One region of the Streptomyces sp. NPDC034049 genome, then DNA from elsewhere that is predicted to be linked to it. Evidence: riboswitches for the same ligand, from Rfam matches in the RefSeq annotation. Region 1 holds a riboswitch; each other region holds the start of a gene.
The links. Region 1 has a riboswitch for cobalamin ahead of ACZ52C_RS37930 (energy-coupling factor ABC transporter permease). Riboswitches for the same ligand answer to the same signal wherever they lie in the genome.

Region 1 (7,518 bases):
TGCTGGCCGTACGGCTGTGGCCGGCGGCATCGACGGCCGACGCGGCCCATGTGCACGCCGACCTCCCCGTCGGTCACCCCCATCTGGCGGGCGCCCGGCGCGTCCCGAACGGATGGCGGCACAGCCACGGCAACCTCACGGACGGGCTGCACGCCCACTGAGGTGAGGTCGCGGCATCACCCCGCGCCGGCGTCGGCCTCCCGTCGGCCAGGCCGGCGGAAGGGGCGGGGTTCCCTGCCCCTTCCGCCGGCCTGGCGAGAACCACGACCCGCCGCCGCGGCCCTGATCCCCCGATGGCAGCGCGCCGAGCAGCTCACCGACGAGTTGCAGGCGCCGCTCTGCACCACACTGACCGACCGGCAACGCACCGGGTTCGCCCGGCTCGTCGACGCCCTGACCGCCTCCCCCACCGCATGGCGTCGACCGGCATGGCCGTCGCCCGTGCCCCGGGGGACCATGGAGGCGTGATCACCATTCATCTGAAGTACGAGATCGACGCCGACAAGCTCGAGGACTTCGAAGAGTACGGCCGGCGCTGGGTTCGGCTCGTCAACCGTTTCGGTGGGACGCACCACGGCTACTTCCTGCCGAGTGAGAGCGACAGCGACATCGCCTACGCCCTCTTCTCGTTTCCCAGTCTCGCCGCGTACGAGCGGTACCGCACGGACAGCATGTCCGATCCGGAGTGCCAGGACGCCTTCGCGCTGGCCCGCGACACCCGCTGCATCAAGCGGTACGAACGCCGTTTCCTCCGGCCGCTCGACGACGTGTCCTGAGGAAAGGTGAGGCGCCCGTGCGCCGTGGTGCGGGTGGGTGGTGGGTGTTCAGCCCGCCGTCCACTTCTCCTCGATCCGGGCGAACCGCCAGACCAGCAGGGCGACCGCCCAGGTGGCGAAGAAGAGGCCGACGACGACATAGCCGACGGTGTTGAGGTCGAGGCCGGCGACCCCGTCCCAGAAGGTGCCGTGCAGCCGGGCCTTCTCGGCGACGAGGCCGAGGAGTTCGACCGTGCCGATGACGAGGGCGACGGCCACGGACAGACCCGTGATCACCAGGTTGTAGTAGACCTTGCGGACCGGGCGGGAGAAGGCCCAGCCGTAGGCGAAGTTCATGAACGTGCCGTCGACGGTGTCGAGGAGGGACATCCCGGCGGCGAACAGGACGGGCAGGCACAGGATCGCGTACCAGGGCAGCCCGGAGGCGGCGCCCGAACCGGCGAGCACCAGGAGCGCGACCTCCGTCGCCGTGTCGAAGCCGAGGCCGAAGAGCAGGCCGATCGGGTACATCTGCCAGGGGCTGGTGAGGGACCTCGTCAACCTCCCGAGGAGCCGGTTCATCAGGCCCCGGTTGTTCAGTCGCTCCTCCAGCGCGGCCTCGTCGAAGGTGCCCGAGCGCAGCTCACGGAACACCTTCCAGATCCCCACCATGATCACCAGGTTGACGACGGCGATGACGTACAGGAACGTCCCCGAGACGGTGGTGCCGATCCAGCCGGTCACGTCGTGCAGCGTGGAGTCGCCGTCGCGGGCCGGTCCGGCGAGCGTCTTGACGCCGAGGGTGAGCAGGAAGGTGAGGGCGAGCACGATCGAGGAGTGGCCGAGGGAGAACCAGTAGCCGACCGACAGCGGGCGTCGCCCCTCCCCCATCAGCCTGCGGGTGGTGTTGTCGATGGCGGCGATGTGGTCGGCGTCGAAGGCGTGCCGCATGCCCAGGGTGTAGGCGGTGACGCCCATGCCGATGCCGAAGGATCTGCTGCCGACGCTGTAGTGCTCGGGGGCGACGATCACCACCAGGGTGAACCAGCCGACGAGGTGCAGTGCCAGGATGAACCCGGCCATCCCGCCGAGGCTCGCCCACTCCCCCCGCGTCATCGAGGCGCGGATCCGCCGCCAGGAGAGACCGCCCGTCGCGGCGGTGGCCGAGGGGGCGGTGTCGGTGCCAGGAGCCATGGGGCGTGCGCCTTCTCTTCGTCCGTGGGGTCGGATCCCCTCAGCGTCGTGCGCCGAGTTGGCAGCTGCAAGTATGTTGCAGTAAAGCTCCCGTCTGCTTTCGGTCAGGTCGGGCACCTCGGCGTGGCGCGGGGCGTGCGCCGGGGTGTGAGCTGGTGCACGGCGCCTGCGCGCCCCTCGCCTCCGCTTGTCAGCCTCCTTGTCCGGGCACTACTGTCACCACGCCTTGGTGAACGGGAAATCCGGTGTGATGCCGGTGCGGCCCTCGCCACTGTGAATCGGGAAGTCCGGCTCCGGTCCTCACGGACAGCCACTGGGTCTTCGGACCCGGGAAGGCGGAGCACGGGCGGTGTCACCCGTAAGCCAGGAGACCGGCCAAGGCACGTCAACCATCCACGAGGTGCTGGAGAGGGTCTGCTGAGCCATGCACATAGCCGAGGGTTTCCTTCCTCCGGCGCACGCGATCGCCTGGGGTGTCGCGTCCGCGCCGTTCGTCGTCCACGGAGTCCGGGCACTCACACGTGAGGTCAGGGAGCATCCCGAGAGCACGCTGCTGCTCGGCGCCTCGGGGGCCTTCACCTTCGTCCTGTCCGCGCTGAAGCTCCCGTCGGTCACCGGGAGTTGCTCCCACCCCACCGGCACCGGTCTCGGTGCCATCCTGTTCCGGCCGCCGATCATGGCGGTCCTCGGCACCATCACCCTGCTCTTCCAGGCACTGCTGCTGGCACACGGCGGTCTGACCACGCTCGGCGCCAACGTCTTCTCGATGGCGATCGTCGGCCCCTGGGCGGGTTACGGCATCTACCGGCTGCTGCGACGCTTCGGAGTGCCGCTGATGGTGACGGTGTTCTTCGGCGCGTTCGTCGCCGACCTGGTCACCTACTGCGTCACCAGTGTGCAGTTGGCGCTCGCGTTCCCCGACCCGAGCAGTGGTTTCCTGGGCGCGCTCGGCAAGTTCGGCTCCATCTTCGCCATCACGCAGGTCCCGCTCGCGGTCAGCGAAGGTCTGCTGACGGTGCTGGTGATGCGTCTGCTGGTGCAGTCGAGCAAGGGCGAACTGACCCGGCTGGGCGTGCTCCTGACCGGGCGGCGCGACCGCACCGGGGCCGAGACGGAGACCGGGACCGAGGCGGTGGCCCGATGAACCGGAACACGAAGATCAACGTACTGCTGCTGCTCGCCGTGGCCGCGCTCGCCGTCCTGCCGCTGGCCCTCGGCCTCGGCGACCACAAGGAGGAGCCCTTCACGGGGTCCGACGGCGAGGCGGAGACGGCGATCACGGAGATCGAGCCGGACTACGAGCCGTGGTTCTCGCCCCTGTACGAGCCGCCCTCCGGTGAGATCGAGTCGGCGCTGTTCTCCCTCCAGGCCGCCCTCGGCGCGGGGGTCCTCGCCTACTACTTCGGCATCCGCCGGGGCCGGCGCCAGGGCGAGGCCCGGGTGCGGGCACTGCTGGACGCGGCGGACGAGACGAGCACGGCTCCGGAACAGCCGGCGGACGAGACGGTCGCGGCATCCACCGCGTCCGGCGTGTCCGGCACGCCCGGCGGTGAAGTCCCGCTGTCCGGTGGCTCCGGGGAGTCCCCCGCCGGGCGGGGCTGACGCGGGTGCTGCCGATCGACGCGGCGGCGCACAGCAGTCGCTGGCGCCGCCGCCACCCCGTGGACAAGGCCGTGCTCGGGCTCGGTCTCACCGTGCTCGCGATCTCCCTGCCGCCCTGGCCCGGCGCGGCCCTGGTCCTGCTGACCGCGCTCGTGGTGCTGCTGGGCCCCGCGGGTGTGCCCGGCCGTCGGCTGTGGCGGGCCTACCGGGTGCCGTTGGGCTTCTGTGTGACCGGAGCCCTGCCGCTGCTCGTCCAGGTCGGCGGACCCGACGGGTTCGTCACCCTCGCCGACGGCGGCCCGGTCCGCGCGGCGGAACTGCTGCTGCGCACCTCGGCCGCCTCCCTCGGCGTCCTCCTGTTCGCCTTCACCACCCCCATGTCGGACCTGCTGCCCCGGCTCGTGCGGGCCGGGGTGCCCGCACCGGTCGTGGACGTGGCCCTGGTCACCTACCGCATGAGCTTTCTGCTCCTGGACTCGGTGCGGCGGATCCGGGAGGCGCAGGCGGCCCGGCTGGGGCACACCACCCGGGCCGCCACCTGGCGTTCCCTCGCCGGGCTCGGCGCCACCGCGTTCGTACGGGCCTTCGACCGGGCGGCACGGCTACAGACCGGGCTCGCCGGACGCGGGTACGACGGCACCCTGCGCGTCCTGGTGCCCGAGGCCCGGGTCTCCGCACGCTTCACCGCGGCCAGTGTCGCGCTCCTCGCGGCCGTGGCCGCCCTCACCTTCGTCCTGGAAAGGCCGCTGACATGAGCGAGCCCGTGCTGGTCTCCCTACGGGGCGCGTCGTTCGCGTACGAGGACGGGCCGACCGTGCTGAGCGACCTCGACTTCGACGTGTGCGAGGGGCGCGCGCTCGCCCTGCTGGGCCGCAACGGCAGCGGGAAGACCACGCTGATGCGGCTGCTCAGCGGCGGACTGCGACCCCGTACCGGCGAGTTGACGGTCGAGGGGCGGCCGGTGACGTACGACCGCACGGGTCTCACCCGGCTGCGGACGACGGTCCAGCTGGTCGTCCAGGACCCGGACGACCAGCTCTTCGCGGCGTCCGTCGCGCAGGACGTGTCGTTCGGACCGCTGAACCTCGGGCTGTCCGACGCGCAGGTGCGGGCGCGGGTGGACGAGGCCCTCGGCGCGCTCGGCATCGCCGCCCTCGCCGACCGGCCCACCCATCTGCTCTCCTACGGCCAGCGCAAGCGGACCGCCATCGCCGGGGCGGTCGCGATGCGGCCCCGGGTCCTGATCCTCGACGAGCCGACCGCCGGGCTCGACCCCGACGGGCAGGAGCGGCTGCTGGCCACCCTGGACGAGCTGCGCCGGTCCGGTACCACCGTCGTGATGGCCACCCATGACGTCGACCTCGCGCTGCGCTGGGCCGACGACGCGGCGCTGCTCACGCCGTCGGGCGCCCGCACCGGACCGGTGGCGGAGATGCTCGCCCGCACGGATCTCCTCCACCAGGCGGGACTTCGGCTCCCCTGGGGCGTGGCGGTCGCCGGACTGCTGCGCGGACAGGGGCTGTTGGCCGAGGAGGAGGCGGGTCCGCGCACGGCGGACGAGCTGGCGGCCCTGGCGGGGGCGGACACCGGCGGGCCGGCGGTGCCTCAGATCCGCAGGCCGTAGACGCGGACGGCGGTGCCCGCGAAGACCTTCCGGTGTTCCGCCTCGCCGAGTCCGGACATCAAGGCGTCGGCCACGTCCAGGACTTCGACGTAGTCGGAGGCGAGTTGGCAGACCGGCCAGTCGGAGCCGTACATCAGCCGTTCGGGACCGAAGGCGTCCAGCACGGTGTCGGCGTACGGGACGAGGTCCGCGACCCGCCAGGAGTGCCAGTCGGCCTCCGTGACCAGGCCGGAGAGCTTGCACACGGTGTTCGGCAGGGCCGCCAGCCGCCGGATCTCCCCCGCCCACGGCTCCAGTTCACCGGAGGCGATGGGCGGCTTCCCCAGGTGGTCGAGCACGAAGGTGAGTTCGGGGAGGCCGGCCGCCGCCTCCACGGCGGCCGGGAGCTGGTGGGGCTTGACCAGGAGGTCGTAGACGAGTCCCGCGTCGGCGACCGCGGCGAGGCCCCGCCGGACGTCCGGGCGGGTCAGCCAGCGCGGGTCGGGTTCGCCCTGCACCTGGTGGCGGATCCCCACCAGGTACTGCCCGCCGGGGCCCTCGCGCAGTGCGGCCAGGGCGTCGGCGACGGCGGGTGAGGTGAGGTCGGTCCAGCCGACGACACCGGCGACCACGTCGCTGCCGGCGGCGAGGGCCAGGAACTCGGGGGTCTCCTCGGGCACGGTGATCGTCTGGACCAGGACCGTGGCGGTCACACCGGCGATGCTCGCGGCGGACTCCAGCTGGTGGAGGGTGAAGTCGCGGCGCAGCGGGGCGAGTTCGGGTCCGGTGATCCAGTCCTGGTCACGGACGGAGAGGTCCCAGACGTGGTGGTGGGCGTCGACCGTCCAGTCGCCGGTGTCATCCGTGTGCTCGCTGTCGTCCGGGCCGCCCGTGCCGTGCGGGCCGGTCACAGGTGCCACACCACGGGCAGGCCGGCGTCGGAGCCGTCCGCCGAGTAGTCGTGGACGACGTCGAGGAGTTCGGCCATGCGGGCCTGCCAGGCGATGTTGACCGGCAGTTTCTCCAGTTCGGCGATCATCGCCGGGTAGTTCTCGACCTCCAGCAGATGGAAGAGGTCGGTACCGCTGCGCCAGATCGTCCACTCGCTCACCCCGGCGGCGCGGATGGCGGCGGTCAGTTCGGCGGGCACCTCGCGGTGGGCCGCCTCGTACTCCTCGACGCGGTCGGCGCGGACCTTGGTGTGCAGGGCGACCCTCACGACGGCTCCTCGGGGTGCGGGACGGGGACGTTCGGGCCGAGCAGCCCCTCGGCGCGCAGCTCGTCCCAGAGGGCGGCCGGGACCAGGCGGCCGTGCAGGTCGACCGTGTCGCGCACCTCCTCCGCCGAGCGGGCGCCGGTCAGCACGGCCGCCACCGCCGGGTGGGCGGAGGGGAACGCCAGGGCCGCCGCGCGCAGCGGCACACCGTGGCGTTCGGTGACTGCTTTCAGCCGCAGGGCGCGGTCGAGCACGGGGGCCGGCGCGGGGGCGTAGTCGTACGGGGCGCCGGGCTTCGGGTCGATCAGCAGGCCGGAGTTGAAGGCGCCGCCGATCAGGACGCTGCGTCCCCGGGCGGTGGCCTCGGGCAGCAGTTCCGCCAGGCCCTCCTGTTCGAGGAGGGTGTAGCGGCCGGCGAGCAGGACCACGTCGACGTCGGTCTCGCGCAGGAAGCGGGTGGGTGCGGCGCACTGGTTCATACCGACGCCGATGGCACCGACGACGCCCTCGCCGCGCAGCCGCTCCAGTGCCGGGTAGGCCTCGCGCAGTGCCTGCTCGACGTGGTCGTCGGGGTCGTGGAGGAGGACCACGTCCACCCGGTCCAGACCGAGCCGGACCAGGCTGGCCTCCAGGGAGCGCCGGACGCCGTCGGCGGTGAAGTCGAAGACGCGGCGGTGGGTGGCCGGGACGGCGAAACCGTTCGCCAGGTCGTCGCCCTCGGGGGTGCTGTTCTCCACCAGCAGCCGGCCGACCTTGGTGGAGATCGTGTACGACTCCCGGGGGCGGCCCCGGAGCGCGGCGCCGAGGCGGCGTTCGGAGAGGCCGAGCCCGTAGTGGGGGGCGGTGTCGAAGGTGCGGATACCGGCGTCCCAGGCGGCGTCGACCGCTGCGGCGGCCTCCTCGTCGGGCACCGGGCGGAAGAGGTTGCCGATGCCGGCGGCGCCGTAGGCCAGCTCGGTGACGCGGACCGCGGTGCGGCCGAGGGTCCGGGTCCTCATGAGCCCGCCGGGCGCAGGCGCAGGCCCTGCATACCGCCGTCGACGGCGAGGGCGGTGCCGGTGACGGACGCGGCGGCGGGGCTCGCCAGGTAGACGATGGCGGCCGCGACCTCGTCGGCGGTGACGAGACGGCCGAGGGGCTGGCGGGCG
Region 2 (7,518 bases), on a different contig from region 1:
CACGATCCCCGCCATCGCGCTGTCACCGGTCAGCTCCTCGGCCGCGAGCGCGAACGCCGGGGTCTGGCCCTTCGGCAGGGTGATCGTCACCGGGTCCGGGAACTCGCCCGTCAGCAGCGCGGTGTACGCCGCCGTCGTGGCCGCCGTCGCACAGGCACCGGTCGTCCAGCCGTGCCGCAGACCGGTGTGCTTGAGTTGGGCCGCGCGACCGCCCTTCGCCGCACCGCCGCCCCCGTCGGCACCCTGCTTCTCGTCACCGCTCATGAACGGACCCGGACTCCCATGCACGTACTGATACTCGGCGGAACCACGGAGGCCCGCCGCCTGGCCGAACTGCTGCACGCCACCCCGGGCGTCCGCCTGACCAGTTCCCTCGCCGGACGGGTCGCCAGCCCCCGGCTGCCCCCGGGCGAGGTCCGCGTCGGCGGCTTCGGCGGGGCCGAGGGGCTGGCGGCCTGGCTGTGTGAGCACGGGGTGGACGCGTTCATCGACGCCACCCATCCTTTCGCCGGGACCATGAGTTTCCACGCGGCACAGGCGGCCGCCACGACCCATGTTCCCCTGCTCGCGCTGCGCAGGCCCGGCTGGGTGCCGGGCGCGGGTGACGACTGGCACGACGTCGGCTCACTGACGGAGGCGGCGCGGCTGCTGCCGACGCTCGGGCGGCGGGTGTTCCTCACCACCGGGCGCATGGGCCTGGCCGCGTTCGCCGCCCTGGACGACCTGTGGTTCCTCGTCCGGTCCGTGGACCCGCCCGAGGCCCCGTACCCGGCCCGGACGGAGGTGCTGCTCGACCGGGGCCCCTTCACCCTCGACGGGGAGCGGGAGCTGCTGCGCCGCCACCGCGTCGACGTCGTCGTGACGAAGGACAGCGGGGGAGCGGCGACCGCGCCCAAACTGACCGCCGCGCGCGAGGCGGGGCTCCCGGTGGTCGTGGTGCGCCGGCCGCCCGTGCCCGAGGACGTACCCGTGGTGGCGGACCCGGAGGCGGCGGCCCGCTGGGTGGGCGAGCGCCTCCACGCCCGCTGACGCCCGTCCGCCGCACGCACTCCCGCCCCGCTCACGCCCGTCCGCCGCACGCCCTCGTCCCGCTCACGCCTCCGGATACCGGCGGGGCGTCCACACGATCTGCTCGCCGTCCCCGCGCCGGACCATCCGGGTCTGGGAGGAGCCGACCAGCAGGATGGTCCGCATGTCGACCTCGGCCGGGTCCAGGTCCGCCAGCCGTACGATCCGCACCCGCTCGCCGGAGCCCCCCACGTCCCGGGCGACCACGACCGGGGTGTCCGGCGCCCGGTGTTCGAGGAGCAGCTCGCGTGCCTTGCCCACCTGCCAGGTGCGGCTGTGCGAACCGGGGTTGTAGAGCGCGAGCACCAGGTCCGCCGAGGCCGCCGCGCGCAGCCGCTCGGCGATGACCTCCCACGGCTTGAGCCGGTCCGAGAGGGAGATCGTGGCGTAGTCGTGGCCGAGCGGGGCGCCCGCGCGGGCGGCGGCCGCGTTGGCGGCGGTCACCCCCGGCAGCACCCGCACCGGCACGTCCGCGTACTCCTCCTGCGAGGCGACCTCCAGCACGGCCGTCGCCATGGCGAAGACCCCCGGGTCGCCCCCGGAGACGACCGCGACCCGCCGCCCGCGCCGGGCCAGGTCGAGGGCGAACTCGGCACGCTCCGACTCGACCCGGTTGTCCGAGCCGTGCCGCACCTGACCCGCCCGGCGCGGCACCCGGTCCAGATAGGTGGTGTAGCCGACGAGGTCGTCGGCGGCGGCGAGCGCGCCCCGCGTCTCGGGCGTCAGCCACAGCGGACCGGCGGGCCCGGTCCCGACCACCACGACCTCGCCCCGCTCCCGGGCCTCGGGCCGCTCGACGTCGACCTGGCTGGGCAGCACGGCCACCGAGAAGTACGGCACCGACTCCGGGTCCACGTCCGCCAGTTCGGCGAGCCGCTCCCCGGCCATGGTGGCCCGCTCCACATAGCGGGCCTCGCCGAGCCGCCCCGAACTCTCCAGCGCGCTCCGCACCTTGGTGAAGGTGCGCCCCAGCTTCATCACCACGGCCACGTCCGTGGCGGCGAGCCGCGCGGTCAGTTCCTCCTCCGGCAAGGTGCCCGGCAGGATCGTCAGCACCTCCTCGCCCTCGGCGAGCGGAGTGCCGAGCCGGGCCGCGGCGGCCGAAACGGACGTGACACCGGGGATCACCTCGGTGTCGTAGCGGTCGACCAGCCGCTTGTGCATGTGCATGTAGGAGCCGTAGAACATCGGGTCGCCCTCCGCGAGGACCGCGACCGTACGCCCCGCGTCCAGGTGCGCGGCCAGCCGGGCCGACGCCTCCGCGTAGAACTCCTCCATCGCGCCCTTGTAGCCGCCCGGGTGGTCGGTGGTCTCCGTCGTCAACGGATATACCAGCCGCTCCTCGATGTGGTCGGCGCGCAGATGTTTCGCCGCGATCGAGCGGGCGATGGAACGGCCGTGCCGGGCGCTGTGATACGCGATCACGTCCGCCTCGGAGATCACCTCGACGGCCCGGACGGTCATCAGGGACGGGTCACCGGGGCCGAGCCCCACCCCGTACAGCTTGCCGCTCACTCTTCCTCACTCGCGATCGCGTTGAGCGCGGCGGCGGCGATGGCGCTCCCGCCGCGACGGCCGCGGACGACCAGGTGCTCCAGGCCCGACGGATGCTCCGCCAGCGCGTCCTTGGACTCGGCGGCGCCGACGAAGCCGACCGGCACACCGATGACGGCGGCGGGCCGGGGCGCGCCCTCGTCGATCATCTCCAGCAGCCGGAAGAGCGCGGTGGGCGCGTTGCCCACGGCCACCACCGAGCCCTCCAGGCGGTCCCGCCACAGCTCCAGCGCGGCGGCGCTGCGCGTGGTGCCCAGCTTCGCCGCCAGCGCGGGGACGGCCGGGTCGGAGAGCGTGCACAGCACGTCGTTGTCGGCGGGCAACCGCTTGCGGGTCACCCCGCTGGCCACCATCTTGACGTCGGTGAAGATGGGCGCCCCGGCCCGCAGGGCCTCGCGGGCGCGGGCCACCACGTCGGGGGTGTACGTCAAGTCCCGTACCAGGTCGACCATTCCGCAGGCGTGGATCATCCGGACCGCGACCTGGCTGACATCGGCGGGCAGGGCCGCGAGGTCCGCCTCCGCGCGGATGGTGGCGAAGGACTGCCGGTAGATCGCCGGGCCGTCCTTCTCGTAGTCGTAGGTGGTCACGGTGGTCTTCTCGCTGCTCTCGGTCGTCGTACGGGGGTCGTTCGTGCGGGTCGTGCGCGTGCTCGTGTGCGTGTCGTGCGTCGTGCGTGTCGTGCGGGTTCTCGGCCGTCAGGGGGTGATCTCCCCCAGGGCGTCGGCGAGTCGGGAGGCGTCCGCCATGGACGCGGTGCGGGGGCTTCGGCCGGGGGCGGTGCGGGAGAGCGCGTAGCCGCCGCCCTCCACCGCCACCACGTCGATCCGTTCGCCCCGGGGGTGGCCGCAGCGGCGCTCGCAGCCGGACCAGTACAGGGGGAGTCCCGCGCGGCCCGCCGCCTCCAGGCTGCCGGTCGCGTCCGCCCGTACGTCCGCCAGGGACTTCGCGCAGCCGGGCCGGCCGATACAGGCGCCCACGCCCAGCCAGGGGGAGGCGGGATCGGTGACGAGACCGGTCACCGCGAGCCGGGCGAGCGCGTCGGCCGTCTGCTCCTCGCCCAGACCCGGTACGGGGACGACGACCCCGCGCCAGGGCGTCAGCCGCAGCTCACGGGAGGGTGTCGTGGCCGCGAGAGCGGTCAACTCCCGCCACTGGAGGGGGGTGAGGCGACCGAGCGGGACGTGGACGCAGAGGGCGTCGCCGACGGCTCCCGGCAACGGGCCGCCGGGTCCGGAGGGTGGTCCGTCGGGTCCGGGCGTGGCCGTACCGCTCTCGTCACGGACCCGGAGCGCGGTGGCGACGCCGGCGGCCGACAGGCGGTCCCGGACCTCGCGGAGCAGCGCGTCCTGGGAAGGGAGTTCGGTCACACGCCAGACCCGCGCCCCGCTCTCCCGCGCCGCCTGAAGGAAGGTCTCGGCGGCGGTCAGCGCGGCCCGGGCCGCGTCCTCGCCGCGGACCGACAGGCTCTCGCCGGCCGTCCCCAGGCTCAGCAGCGCACCGTCGCCCCCGGCCGCCCGGACGGTCACATCGGCGTCCAGCGAGGCCACGTCGCCCCGCCCGTCGTCGAGCGCGAACAGGAACCGGCCCGACAACCGCCGCGCCGGCTCGCTCTCGCACAGCGCGGTGTCCAGGGCGGTCAGCCAGCGCCGTACGTCGCGCAGACCGCGTCCGTCGAGACCGGACAGCGGCGAGGCGACGATGTTGCGCACCCGCTCGTGCCCGGCGGACGGCAACAGGCCCGCCGCGTCCAGCGACCCGGCCAGCTCGCCCCCGCAGCCGTCGGCCAGTCCGCGCAGCTGCACATTGCCGCGGGAAGTGAGGTGAAGATCACCGTCCCCGAGCCGCCCGGCCGCCTCCGCGAGCGCCTCGGCCTGGCGGACGGTCAGCACACCGCCGGGCACCCGGACCCGGGCCAACGCCCCGTCGTCCGCCGCATGCAGCCGCAGCGTCCCCGGGCAGGCGTCGCCACGGTCCCGTGTGACCGCTGTGGCCTGGGACGATGAACGCGGGGGAGGCGTGGACATGGCGGCGAGCATACCCACCGGCACAACGGACGTATCCTCCGCCCTTTTGGGGCAGCCTTCCTTTTGAGGCGACCCTTACTATGCTGCTCGGTGGATCATCCGGTCCATCGACGCCACCACGGCGACAGGGGAGGAAGCCCGGTGTGAGTCCGGCGCGGTCCCGCCACTGTGAGCCCGTCCCAGGAGGGTCGGGCGAGTCAGGAACTCCCTTCCCCGTACCCCTCGGCCCGTCCGAGCAGGGGAGACTTCCGATTCGACACCGCCCGGGGCGCGGACCCCGAGGAAGGCCAGCAGCCGCATGCAGTCATCGTCCGGGGAGCGCTCCGCGCAGCCCCGCATCCTGCTCCTGTCGACGTCCGACACCGACCTGCTCAGCGCCCGCGCGGCCGCCGGCCCGGTCCCCTACCGCTTCGCCAACCCCTCGCGCCTCGCCCTGGACGACCTCCCGGCTCTCCTCGACGGCACCGACCTGGTCGTCGTGCGCCTCCTCGGTGGCATCCGCGCCTGGCAGGACGGCCTCGACCTCCTGCTCGCCGACGGCCGCCCGGTCGTCGTCCTCACCGGTGAACAGGCGCCCGACGCCCAGCTGATGGCCGCCTCGACCGTCCCGGTCGGCATCGCCGCCGAGGCCCACGCCTATCTCGCCCACGGCGGACCCGCCAACCTGGAGCAACTGGCCCGCTTCCTCTCCGACACCGTCCTGCTCACCGGCCACGGCTTCGACGCGCCGGCGGCCGCGCCCTCCTGGGGCCCGCTGGAGCGCACCGCCCGCGACACCGCCGACGGCCCGACCGTCGCCGTGCTCTACTACCGGGCCCACCACATGAGCGGCAACACCGCCTTCGTGGACGCGCTGTGCGAGGCGATCGAGGACACCGGGGCCCGCGCGCTCCCGCTCTACGTGGCCTCCCTGCGGGCCCCGGAGCCCGAGCTGATCGAGGAACTCCGCGCCGCTGACGCCATCGTCACCACGGTGCTCGCCGCCGGCGGCACCAAGCCCGCCGAGGCGTCGGCCGGCGGCGACGACGAGTCCTGGGACGCGGGCGCCCTGACCGGCCTCGACGTACCGATCCTCCAGGCTCTGTGCCTGACCGGTTCGCGTTCCGCCTGGGAGGAGAGCGACGAGGGGGTCTCCCCGCTCGACGCGGCCAGCCAGATCGCCGTCCCCGAGTTCGACGGCCGCCTGATCACCGTCCCGTTCTCCTTCAAGGAGATCGACGAGGACGGCCTGCCGGCCTATGTCGCCGACCCCGAGCGCGCCGCCCGCGTCGCCGGGATCGCCGTACGGCACGCGCGACTTCGGCACATCGCCAACGCCGACAAGCGCCTCGCGCTCGTCCTGTCCGCCTACCCGACCAAGCACTCCCGCATCGGCAACGCGGTCGGCCTGGACACCCCCGCCAGCGCGGTCGCCCTGCTGCGCCGCCTGCGCGAGGAGGGCTACGACTTCGGCACCGACGCCGAGGTGCCGGGCCTGGCCTCCGGCGACGGCGACGAGCTGATCCGCGCCCTCATCGAGGCGGGTGGCCACGACCAGGACTGGCTCACCGAGGAGCAGCTCGCCCGCAACCCGGTCCGGATCCCGGCCGCCGACTACCGCCGCTGGTACGCCGAACTCCCCGAGGAACTGCGCACGTCCGTCGAGGAGCACTGGGGCCCGCCGCCCGGCGAGATGTTCGTCGACCGCAGCGCCAACCCGGAGGGCGACATCGTCCTCGCGGCCCTGCGCTTCGGCAATCTGCTGATCCTCATCCAGCCGCCGCGCGGCTTCGGCGAGAACCCGATCGCGATCTACCACGACCCGGACCTGCCGCCCTCCCACCACTACCTGGCCGCCTACCGCTGGATCGCGGCCCGCGCCGACGACGGCGGCTTCGGCGCCGACGCGATGATCCACCTCGGCAAGCACGGCAACCTGGAGTGGCTGCCCGGCAAGAACGCGGGCCTGTCCGCCGCCTGCGGCCCCGACGCCGCCCTCGGCGACCTGCCCCTGATCTACCCCTTCCTGGTCAACGACCCGGGCGAGGGCACCCAGGCCAAGCGCCGCGTCCACGCCACCCTCGTCGACCACCTGGTGCCGCCGATGGCCCGCGCGGACTCCTACGGCGACATCGCGCGCCTGGAGCAGCTCCTCGACGAGTACGCCCAGATCTCCTCCATGGACCCGGCGAAGCTCCCCGCGATCCGCGCCCAGATCTGGACCCTCATCCAGGCCGCCAAGCTCGACCACGACCTCGGCCTGGACGACCGGCCGGAGGACGACGGTTTCGACGACTTCCTGCTGCACGTCGACGGCTGGCTCTGCGAGGTCAAGGACGCCCAGATCCGCGACGGGCTGCATGTCCTCGGCAACCCCCCGGCGGACGCCGACCGCGTCAACCTCGTCCTCGCCATCCTGCGCGCCCGCCAGATCTGGGGCGGCACCCAGGCCCTGCCCGGCCTGCGCGAGGCGCTCGGCCTCGACGAGTCCGCCGCCACCCGTACGACGGCCGACGAGGCGGAGGCGAAGGCGCGCGAGCTGGTCCAGCGGATGGAGGACCTCGGCTGGGACCCGGACTCCGTCCCCGACGAGCACGGCGAACAGGTCACCGCCATCCTGGAGTTCGCCGCCCGCGAGGTCGTTCCGCGTCTGAAGGCCACCACCGCCGAACTCCACCACGTCGTCCACGCCCTCAACGGCGGCTTCGTCCCGGCGGGCCCCTCCGGCTCCCCGCTGCGCGGCCTGGTCAACGTCCTGCCGACCGGCCGGAACTTCTACTCCGTCGACCCCAAGGCCGTCCCCTCCCGCCTCGCCTGGGAGACCGGCCAGGCCCTCGCCGACTCCCTGCTGGAGCGCTACCGCGCGGACAACGGCGAATGGCCCACGTCG
Region 3 (7,518 bases), on a different contig from region 1:
TCGTCGCCTGGGGTCTGACCCTGCCGGCCGCCGCGCTGGTCGCCGCGCTCGCCGAGTGGGTGACGAGCTTCGGCAGCTGGGGCACGGCCGTCGTCGCGGCCTTCCTCATCGCCTCCAGCGCCGCGATCTGGGTGATCTCGCGCCGCGAGGTCGTCGACCACACGAACGTCAACGACACCGAGGAGCCGCCCGGTGTGGTGACCACGGCGATGGCCGCCGTGACCCCGCCGCCCACCGCCGCCGTGGCCGAGGAGCTCACGGCGACCATCCCCGCGGCGGCCGCGGCCGCCGCCGAGACCCCGGCCCCGGCGACCTCGTCCGCGCCCACGCCCGCCGTCTGAGCCCCGCGACCTCCTGAGGAAGATCACCATGCACATCGACTGGGCAGCCCTGGGCTCCGTCTTCGGAGTCAGCCTCGTGGTCACCGTGGCCCTCGTCGGCCTCTTCACCCTGGGGATCGTCGGTCTCTCCAAGCGGGAGGCCGCGACCACCGCGGGCACCTCGCCCGCGCTCGCCACGACAGCGGCGTACGCCTGCTTCGCGGCCTGCACGGCGGCGGTGGGTTACGGGATCTACCTGATCATGGCCTGAGGCCCCGGCACCCCCTCCCACCTCGCACGACACATACAGACAAACCCCTCGTACCGTTTGACCCGGTACGAGGGGTTTGTCTATTGTCCACCCAAAGCCGTGACCCTCGTCGAAATGACATATGTCATTGAGGAGGTGTCTGTACGACGATATCCAATCGGCGTAAGCTATCAGATACATGCCGATTCGACGATGGCCACCCGACAGTTGAACAGGGGAGCGCCATGCCCAGGGACATCGATCCGAGCCTGAATCGACGCAGGCTCAGAGTCGAACTGCGCAAAGCCCGCTACACGTCAGGGCTGACCAAGCAGCAGACGGCGGACGCCCTGGAATGGTCACTGTCGAAGATCATGCGCATCGAGGCCGGCACGGTCGGGGTCAGCGTCACCGACGTCCGGGCACTCATCCAGCAGTACGGGATCACGGATCCGGCGCTGGTGAACGAGCTGGAAGAGGCCGCACGGGGCTCGAAGGGCCCGTCGTGGTGGGCCCCCTGGGGCAACCTGGTCTCCCAGCCGTTCGCCCAGTACCTGGGCTACGAGGGGGCGGCGACCTCCCTCCGCATGTACAACCCCATCGTGCTCCCCGGCCTCCTGCACACCGAGGACTACGCCACCGCCCTGCTCTCCCCCACGTCGGAGCCCACCGACGTGCGCCGCTCGGTGGAGCTCCGGCTCGCCCGGCAGGAACGGCTGATCCACTCCGACTCCGGCCCGCGCATCGACATCGTCCTGGACGAGGCCGCCGTACGACGGGTGATCGGCGGCCCTCGCGTCATGCGCCAACAGCTGGACCACGTGAAGGCGCTGGCCGGGCGCCCCCGCATGGGCATCCGGCTCCTGCCGTTCACGGCGGGGGCGCACTTCAGCACCCTCAGCCCGTTCATCCTGCTCGGGTTCAGGGACGACGACGACCTGCTCTACCTGGAGGGCCCCAACGGCGGGTTGTCCAACCGTGAGGATCTCGATCTCACGGTCCGCCACCAGGAGTGCTTCGCGGACATCAGCGACCTCGCGTACGAAGGCGACCGGATGATCGAGTTCCTCGACACGGTCCGGGAGAGCCTGGACAACGACTGAGCACCGGGCCGGGACGCCCGGCGGAATCGGGGGGAGGGCCCATGGCGGTCTTCGGATGGCACGAGTGGTGGAGGCGGCTGACGGCGCGCCGTACCGTTCCGGGCGGCGGGGACCCGGACGCCCCTCCTCCGGGCGATCCCCCGGAGACCGGCGGCCCGGCCCGGCTGGACGACTGCACGCTGAAGGCGTACGCCATGCAGGAGGCGGAGTGGGCGGAGGCGCTCATCCGGGTGGAGAGCGCCCGGGTCGACGGCGAGATACGGCTCCTGTCCACCCGCCTGTTACTGGGCACGTTCTGCGCCAGCGTCCTGCTGCTGAGCATCGCCGTGGCCGGTCGGGTCGTCCCCACGACCCGGTTCGACGCCACCGCACCGCTCACCACGGCGATCACCGGCGCGATCGCCGCCGCTCTGCTCACCTCGCTCGCGGCGGGCATCGGCAGGGTGCTGCGCGCCCGAGCCGACGCCGGGCGGCCCGGCGGCCTCAGCGTTCCTCCGGCCCCCGCGGCCGAGCCCCGACCAGAGCCCGGTCCAGGGCCCTCAGCCGCTCCGTGACCGGGGTGAGCCCCCACCACAGGCCCGCCCCCGTCGCGATCAGGGCGGTCACCACCAGCCAGACGGCACCCCGCGCCTCCGTCCCCGGCACCAGCAGGGCGGCGAGAGCTCCCACCCCCACGGCCAGGACTCCGGCGACCGTGCTGAAGAGCACCAGCGGAGCGGCGGCGGACAACAGCGTCCGCCGGTCCCTCGATGCCCGCGCGCGCGCCGAGGCGGATCCCTTGGTCCGATCGTCCATCGCGTGTACCTCCCGTCCCCCGAACGGTTCTTCAGGAGCCGTCCGCTCCCGGGTCCACAAGCCCCGCCAGAAAACCACACCACGCGCTGTGACGGAAGGAGAGCACAGCGCTCTTCTTCGAGTTCGAGTCACGCACCAGAACTCGGTCCTCGTCGAACGACGCCTCCACGCACATACTGGTGTCACCCGAACGACTGCTCTTGATCCAACTCCGCGCCGCGGACTCCCTGTCGGACACCCTGACCTCCACCTCACAAGTCAGCGCGCCGACACGCGTCCACCGCGACGACCCGAGCGCCGTGCCCAGCCGCTGCCGCTCGTCGGCGCTCAGTCTTCGTACTGCCGTTCCCTCAAGTGTTCCCGTCCGACGCCGTGGAAATGAGCGCAGAAAGAGCCGATTCGGGCGTCTGGCGATATTTCAGCGATGTGGGGCTGAGCACACCCCTGCGCCGCAGGTCAACAGCAAGTTGACGGGTCTTCCGGGGGCGTGGTGGACTGCCGGGGCCATGTACGACGGCAGGAGAGGAAGCCGGTGGAAGTCCGGCGCGGTCCCGCCACTGTCACCGGGGAAGAACCTCCCGGGAGCCAGGAACTCTCGCCGTCGGTCTCGTCGAACCAGGGCGTGGACACCCTGAGTGAGGACATATCGCCATGTGCGGCTGCCACTTGAGTCCCAGCACCGGATCCCCGTCCGACCTCGCGACCGGCTGAGCCCGTGCGTGCCGATCGCGTCTTCGCGTACGGCGCCGCCGCCGGACTCCTCGGTGATCTGCTGCTCGGTGATCCTCGCCGGGGGCATCCGGTCGCCGCGTTCGGGCGGGCGGCCGGTGCCGTGGAGCGGGTGCTGTGGCGGGACCACCGAGGGTGGGGCGCGCTGCACACCGCCGTGTGCGCGGGAGGCGCCGTGGCGCTCGGGGCCGTCGCCTCGACCGCCGTGCGGCCGTCGCGCGCGGCCTCCGTCGCGTTGACCGCCGCCGCCACCTGGGCCGTCGTCGGGGGGACTTCGCTCGCGCGGGAGGCCCGGACGATCGGGCGGTCCCTCGACGCGGGGGACCTCGAGGGCGCGCGGGCCAGGTTGCCCCATCTGTGCGGGCGGGACCCGCAGGCGCTCGACCGGGACGGGATCGCGCGGGCGGTCGTGGAGTCCGTCGCCGAGAACACCTCCGACGCGGTGGTGGGGGCGCTCGTGTGGGGAGCCGTGGCGGGTGTGCCCGGGCTCGTGGGGTTCCGGGCCGTCAACACGCTGGACGCCATGGTCGGCCACCGGTCGGAGCGGTACCGGCGGTTCGGCTGGGCCTCCGCGCGGCTGGACGACGTGGCGGGGTGGCCGGGGGCCCGGCTCACGGCGGTGCTGGCCGCCGCCTCCGGTGGGGACGCGCGGGGGGCCGTACGGGCCTGGCGCGCGGACGCGGGCAGGCACCCGAGCCCCAACGCGGGGCCCGTGGAGGCGTCGTTCGCGGGGGCGCTCGGAGTGCGGTTGGGGGGCACGTTGTCGTACGGGGGGCGGGTCGAGCACCGGCCGGTGCTGAACGGGGAGGGGCGCGCCGTCGAAGTGGGTGACATCGAGCGGGCCGTGCGGTTGTCCCGGCGGGTGGGATGGCTGGCGTTGGGGATCGGTGCGGGTGTGTCGCTGCTGCGGTCGAGGAGGCAGGGATGAGTGGCGGGCTGCTGGTCGCCGGGACGACCTCCGACGCCGGGAAGAGCGTGGTGACCGCCGGGATCTGCCGGTGGCTGGTGCGGCAGGGGGTCAAGGTCGCGCCGTTCAAGGCGCAGAACATGTCGCTCAACTCCTTCGTGACGAAGGAGGGCGCCGAGATCGGGCGGGCGCAGGCCATGCAGGCGCAGGCGTGCCGGGTCGAGCCCAGCGCGCTCATGAACCCGGTGCTGCTCAAGCCCGGGGGTGAGCGCAGCAGTCAGGTCGTGCTGCTCGGGAAGCCCGTGGGCGAGATGAGCGCGCGCGGCTATCACGGCGGACGGCAACAGCGGCTGCTCGGGACCGTGTTGGAGTGCCTCACCGAGCTGCGGGGCACGTATGACGCGGTGATCTGCGAGGGGGCCGGCTCTCCGGCCGAGATCAATCTGCGGCGGACCGACATCGTCAACATGGGGATCGCCCGCAACGCCGGGCTGCCCGTGCTCGTCGTCGGCGACATCGACCGCGGTGGGGTCTTCGCGTCGTTCTTCGGGACCGTCGCGCTGCTCTCCCCCGAGGACCAGGCGCTCGTCGCCGGGTTCCTCGTCAACAAGTTCCGGGGGGACGTCTCCCTGCTGGAGCCTGGGCTCGACATGCTGCATGGGCTCACCGGGCGGCGGACGTACGGGGTGCTGCCGTTCCGGCACGGGCTCGGGATCGACGAGGAGGACGGGCTGCGGGTCTCGCTGCGCGGGACGGTCCGCGAGTCGAACGTCGCGCCGCCCGTAGGGGAGGACGTGCTGCGGGTCGCCGTGTGCGCGGTGCCGCTGATGTCCAACTTCACCGACGTGGACGCGCTCGCCGCCGAACCCGGTGTCGTGGTGCGGTTCGTGGACCGGGCCGAGGAGCTGGCCGACGCGGACCTGGTCGTCGTGCCGGGGACCCGGGGGACGGTGCGGGCGCTGGAGTGGCTGCGGGAGCGGGGGCTGGCCGACGCGCTCGTGCGACGTGCCGCCGAGGGGCGGCCGGTGCTCGGGATCTGCGGTGGGTTCCAGGTGCTCGGGGAGCGTATCGAGGACGAGGTCGAGAGCCGGCTCGGGCGGGTGGACGGGCTCGGGGTGCTTCCCGTGCGGGTCCGCTTCGACCCTGAGAAGACCCTGACCCGGCCCGTGGGTGAGGCCCTCGGTGAGCGGGTCGAGGGGTACGAGATCCACCACGGGGTCGCCGAGGTCCTGGGGGGCGAGCCCTTCCTGGACGGGTGCCGGGTGGGGCAGACCTGGGGCACGCACTGGCACGGGTCGCTGGAGTCGGACGGCTTCCGGCGTGCCTTTCTGCGCGAGGTGGCGGCGGCTTCGGGGCGGCGGTTCGTGCCGGCCCCGGACACGTCGTTCGCCGCGCTGCGCGAGGAGCAGCTCGACCGGCTCGGCGATCTGATCGAGGAGCACGCGGACACGGACGCGCTGTGGCGACTCATCGAGTCGGGCGCGCCGACGGGGTTGCCGTTCGTGCCGCCGGGGGCGCCGGGGGTGCCGGGATGAGGGCGCCGGGTCGGTTCCGCCGGGAGAGCCGGGGGAGGGAGCGTCGTCCGCCGGCCGGTGGGGCTTCCCGCGCGGTTCCCCGCGTCCCTGAGAAGCAGGGGCTGCGCGCCGCGCCTCTCATCCCGCCGGTCGGCACTCGTCTCATTCATTCACCTCCAGGAGGGACCACCGCGTGAGCACGCACTTCCCCTTCACCGCCGTCGTCGGGCAGGGCGACCTGCAACTCGCCCTGCTCCTCAACGCCATCTCCCCGAGGATCGGTGGGGTGCTGGTGCGCGGCGAGAAGGGCACCGCCAAGAGCACCGCCGTGCGGGCGCTCGCGGCGCTGCTGCCGCCGGTGGAGGTCGTCGTCGGCTGCCGGTTCTCCTGCGACCCCGTGAAGCCGGACCCGGCGTGTCCGGACGGCCCGCACGAGCCGGCGTTCGAGACCCGGCCCTCGCGCATGGTCGAGCTGCCCGTCGGTGCCTCCGAGGACCGGCTCGTCGGCGCTCTCGACATCGAACGGGCGCTGTCGGAGGGCGTGAAGGCGTTCGAGCCGGGCCTGCTCGCGGACGCGCACCGGGGCATCCTCTACGTCGACGAGGTGAACCTGCTCCACGACCACCTCGTCGACCTGCTGCTCGACGCGGCGGCGATGGGCGCCTCGTACGTGGAGCGCGAGGGCGTCTCCGTACGGCATGCCGCGCGGTTCCTGCTGGTCGGGACGATGAACCCCGAGGAGGGCGAGCTGCGGCCGCAGTTGCTCGACCGGTTCGGGCTGACCGTGGAGGTCGCGGCCTCGCGGGAGCCGGACCAGCGGGTGGAGGTCGTCCGGCGGCGGCTCGCCTACGACGACGACCCGGCCGGTTTCGCGGCCAGTTGGGCGCACGAGGAGGCCGACGTACGGCAACGGGTCGTCGCCGCACGGGAGTTGCTGCCGTCCGTGGTGCTGGGCGACGCGGCGCTGCGGCAGATCGCGGCGACCTGCGCGGCGTTCGAGGTGGACGGGATGCGGGCCGACATCGTGATGGCCCGGACCGCGACCGCGCTGGCCGCGTGGGCCGGGCGGACCGAGGTGCTCGCGGAGGACGTGCGCCGGGCGGCGCTGCTCGCGCTGCCCCACCGGAGGCGGCGGAATCCCTTCGACGCGCCCGGCCTCGACGAGGACAAGCTCGACGAGACGCTGGAGGAGTTCGCGGAGCCGCCGCAGAACCCCCAGAACCCCCAGGACCCGCAGGACGACGACGATCCGGATCCCGGTCCCGACGGCCCCGGTGGCGGTGGGCGGCCGCCGGCTCCCGAGTACGACGGGCCCCAGGGCGGCGACGACGGCGCCCGGCCCGAGTCCGGCGAGGGCGTGCCGGCGCAGGCTCCGGCCGCCGGGGAGCAGTCGGCCGTCCGGGCCGCCGAGCCGTTCCGTACGAAGGTGCTCAGTGTGCCGGGGCTCGGGGAGGGCGCCGCCGGGCGGCGTTCGCGCGCGCGGACCGAGCACGGGCGCACGACCGGGGCGCGCAGGCCGCGTGGCACGCTGACCAAGCTGCATCTGGCGGCGACGGTGCAGGCCGCCGCGCCGCATCAGCGGACGCGGGGGCGGTCCGGGCCGGGGCTGGTCGTACGGCGTGACGATCTGCGGCAGGCGACCCGGGAGGGGCGGGAGGGCAACCTCGTGCTGTTCGTGGTCGACGCCTCCGGTTCGATGGCGGCGCGGCAGCGGATGGGTGCCGTGAAGGGCGCGGTGCTGTCGCTGCTGCTCGACGCCTACCAGCGGCGGGACAAGGTGGGCCTGGTGACGTTCCGGGGGTCGGCCGCCGAGGTGGCGCTGCCGCCGACCTCGTCGGTGGACGCGGCGGCGGCCCGGCTGGAGTCGTTGCCGACGGGCGGGCGCACCCCGCTCGCGGCC

Region 2: linked by a shared signal. The riboswitch ahead of cobN (cobaltochelatase subunit CobN) and the one ahead of ACZ52C_RS37930 (energy-coupling factor ABC transporter permease) in region 1 are both predicted to bind cobalamin.
Region 3: linked by a shared signal. The riboswitch ahead of ACZ52C_RS04425 (cobalamin biosynthesis protein) and the one ahead of ACZ52C_RS37930 (energy-coupling factor ABC transporter permease) in region 1 are both predicted to bind cobalamin.

Annotation. Positions count from the first base shown of each region.
Region 1 is NZ_JBVISJ010000021.1:23,221-30,738, forward strand. Features, by position in the region: gene ACZ52C_RS37915 (MFS transporter) at 1-161, shown strand, start outside; gene ACZ52C_RS37920 (NIPSNAP family protein) at 465-776, shown strand; gene nicT (Nickel transporter NicT) at 825-1,949, opposite strand; cobalamin riboswitch at 2,160-2,343, shown strand; gene ACZ52C_RS37930 (energy-coupling factor ABC transporter permease) at 2,374-3,093, shown strand; gene ACZ52C_RS37935 (energy-coupling factor ABC transporter substrate-binding protein) at 3,090-3,551, shown strand; gene cbiQ (cobalt ECF transporter T component CbiQ) at 3,557-4,306, shown strand; gene ACZ52C_RS37945 (energy-coupling factor ABC transporter ATP-binding protein) at 4,303-5,175, shown strand; gene ACZ52C_RS37950 (amidohydrolase family protein) at 5,157-5,945, opposite strand; gene ACZ52C_RS37955 (L-rhamnose mutarotase) at 6,062-6,373, opposite strand; gene ACZ52C_RS37960 (aldo/keto reductase) at 6,370-7,368, opposite strand; gene ACZ52C_RS37965 (SDR family NAD(P)-dependent oxidoreductase) at 7,365-7,518, opposite strand, start outside.
Region 2 is NZ_JBVISJ010000009.1:225,849-233,366, forward strand. Features, by position in the region: gene ACZ52C_RS25960 (cobalt-precorrin-5B (C(1))-methyltransferase) at 1-264, opposite strand, end outside; gene ACZ52C_RS25965 (cobalt-precorrin-6A reductase) at 283-1,029, shown strand; gene ACZ52C_RS25970 (precorrin-2 C(20)-methyltransferase) at 1,093-2,583, opposite strand; gene ACZ52C_RS25975 (precorrin-8X methylmutase) at 2,580-3,212, opposite strand; gene cobG (precorrin-3B synthase) at 3,321-4,661, opposite strand; cobalamin riboswitch at 4,742-4,872, shown strand; gene cobN (cobaltochelatase subunit CobN) at 4,948-7,518, shown strand, end outside.
Region 3 is NZ_JBVISJ010000001.1:992,120-999,637, reverse strand. Features, by position in the region: gene ACZ52C_RS04455 (inorganic phosphate transporter) at 1-341, shown strand, start outside; gene ACZ52C_RS04450 (hypothetical protein) at 370-591, shown strand; gene ACZ52C_RS04445 (helix-turn-helix domain-containing protein) at 816-1,673, shown strand; gene ACZ52C_RS04440 (hypothetical protein) at 1,715-2,227, shown strand; gene ACZ52C_RS04435 (hypothetical protein) at 2,157-2,468, opposite strand; gene ACZ52C_RS04430 (DUF397 domain-containing protein) at 2,500-2,706, opposite strand; cobalamin riboswitch at 2,943-3,085, shown strand; gene ACZ52C_RS04425 (cobalamin biosynthesis protein) at 3,184-4,125, shown strand; gene ACZ52C_RS04420 (cobyric acid synthase) at 4,122-5,639, shown strand; gene ACZ52C_RS04415 (putative cobaltochelatase) at 5,812-7,518, shown strand, end outside.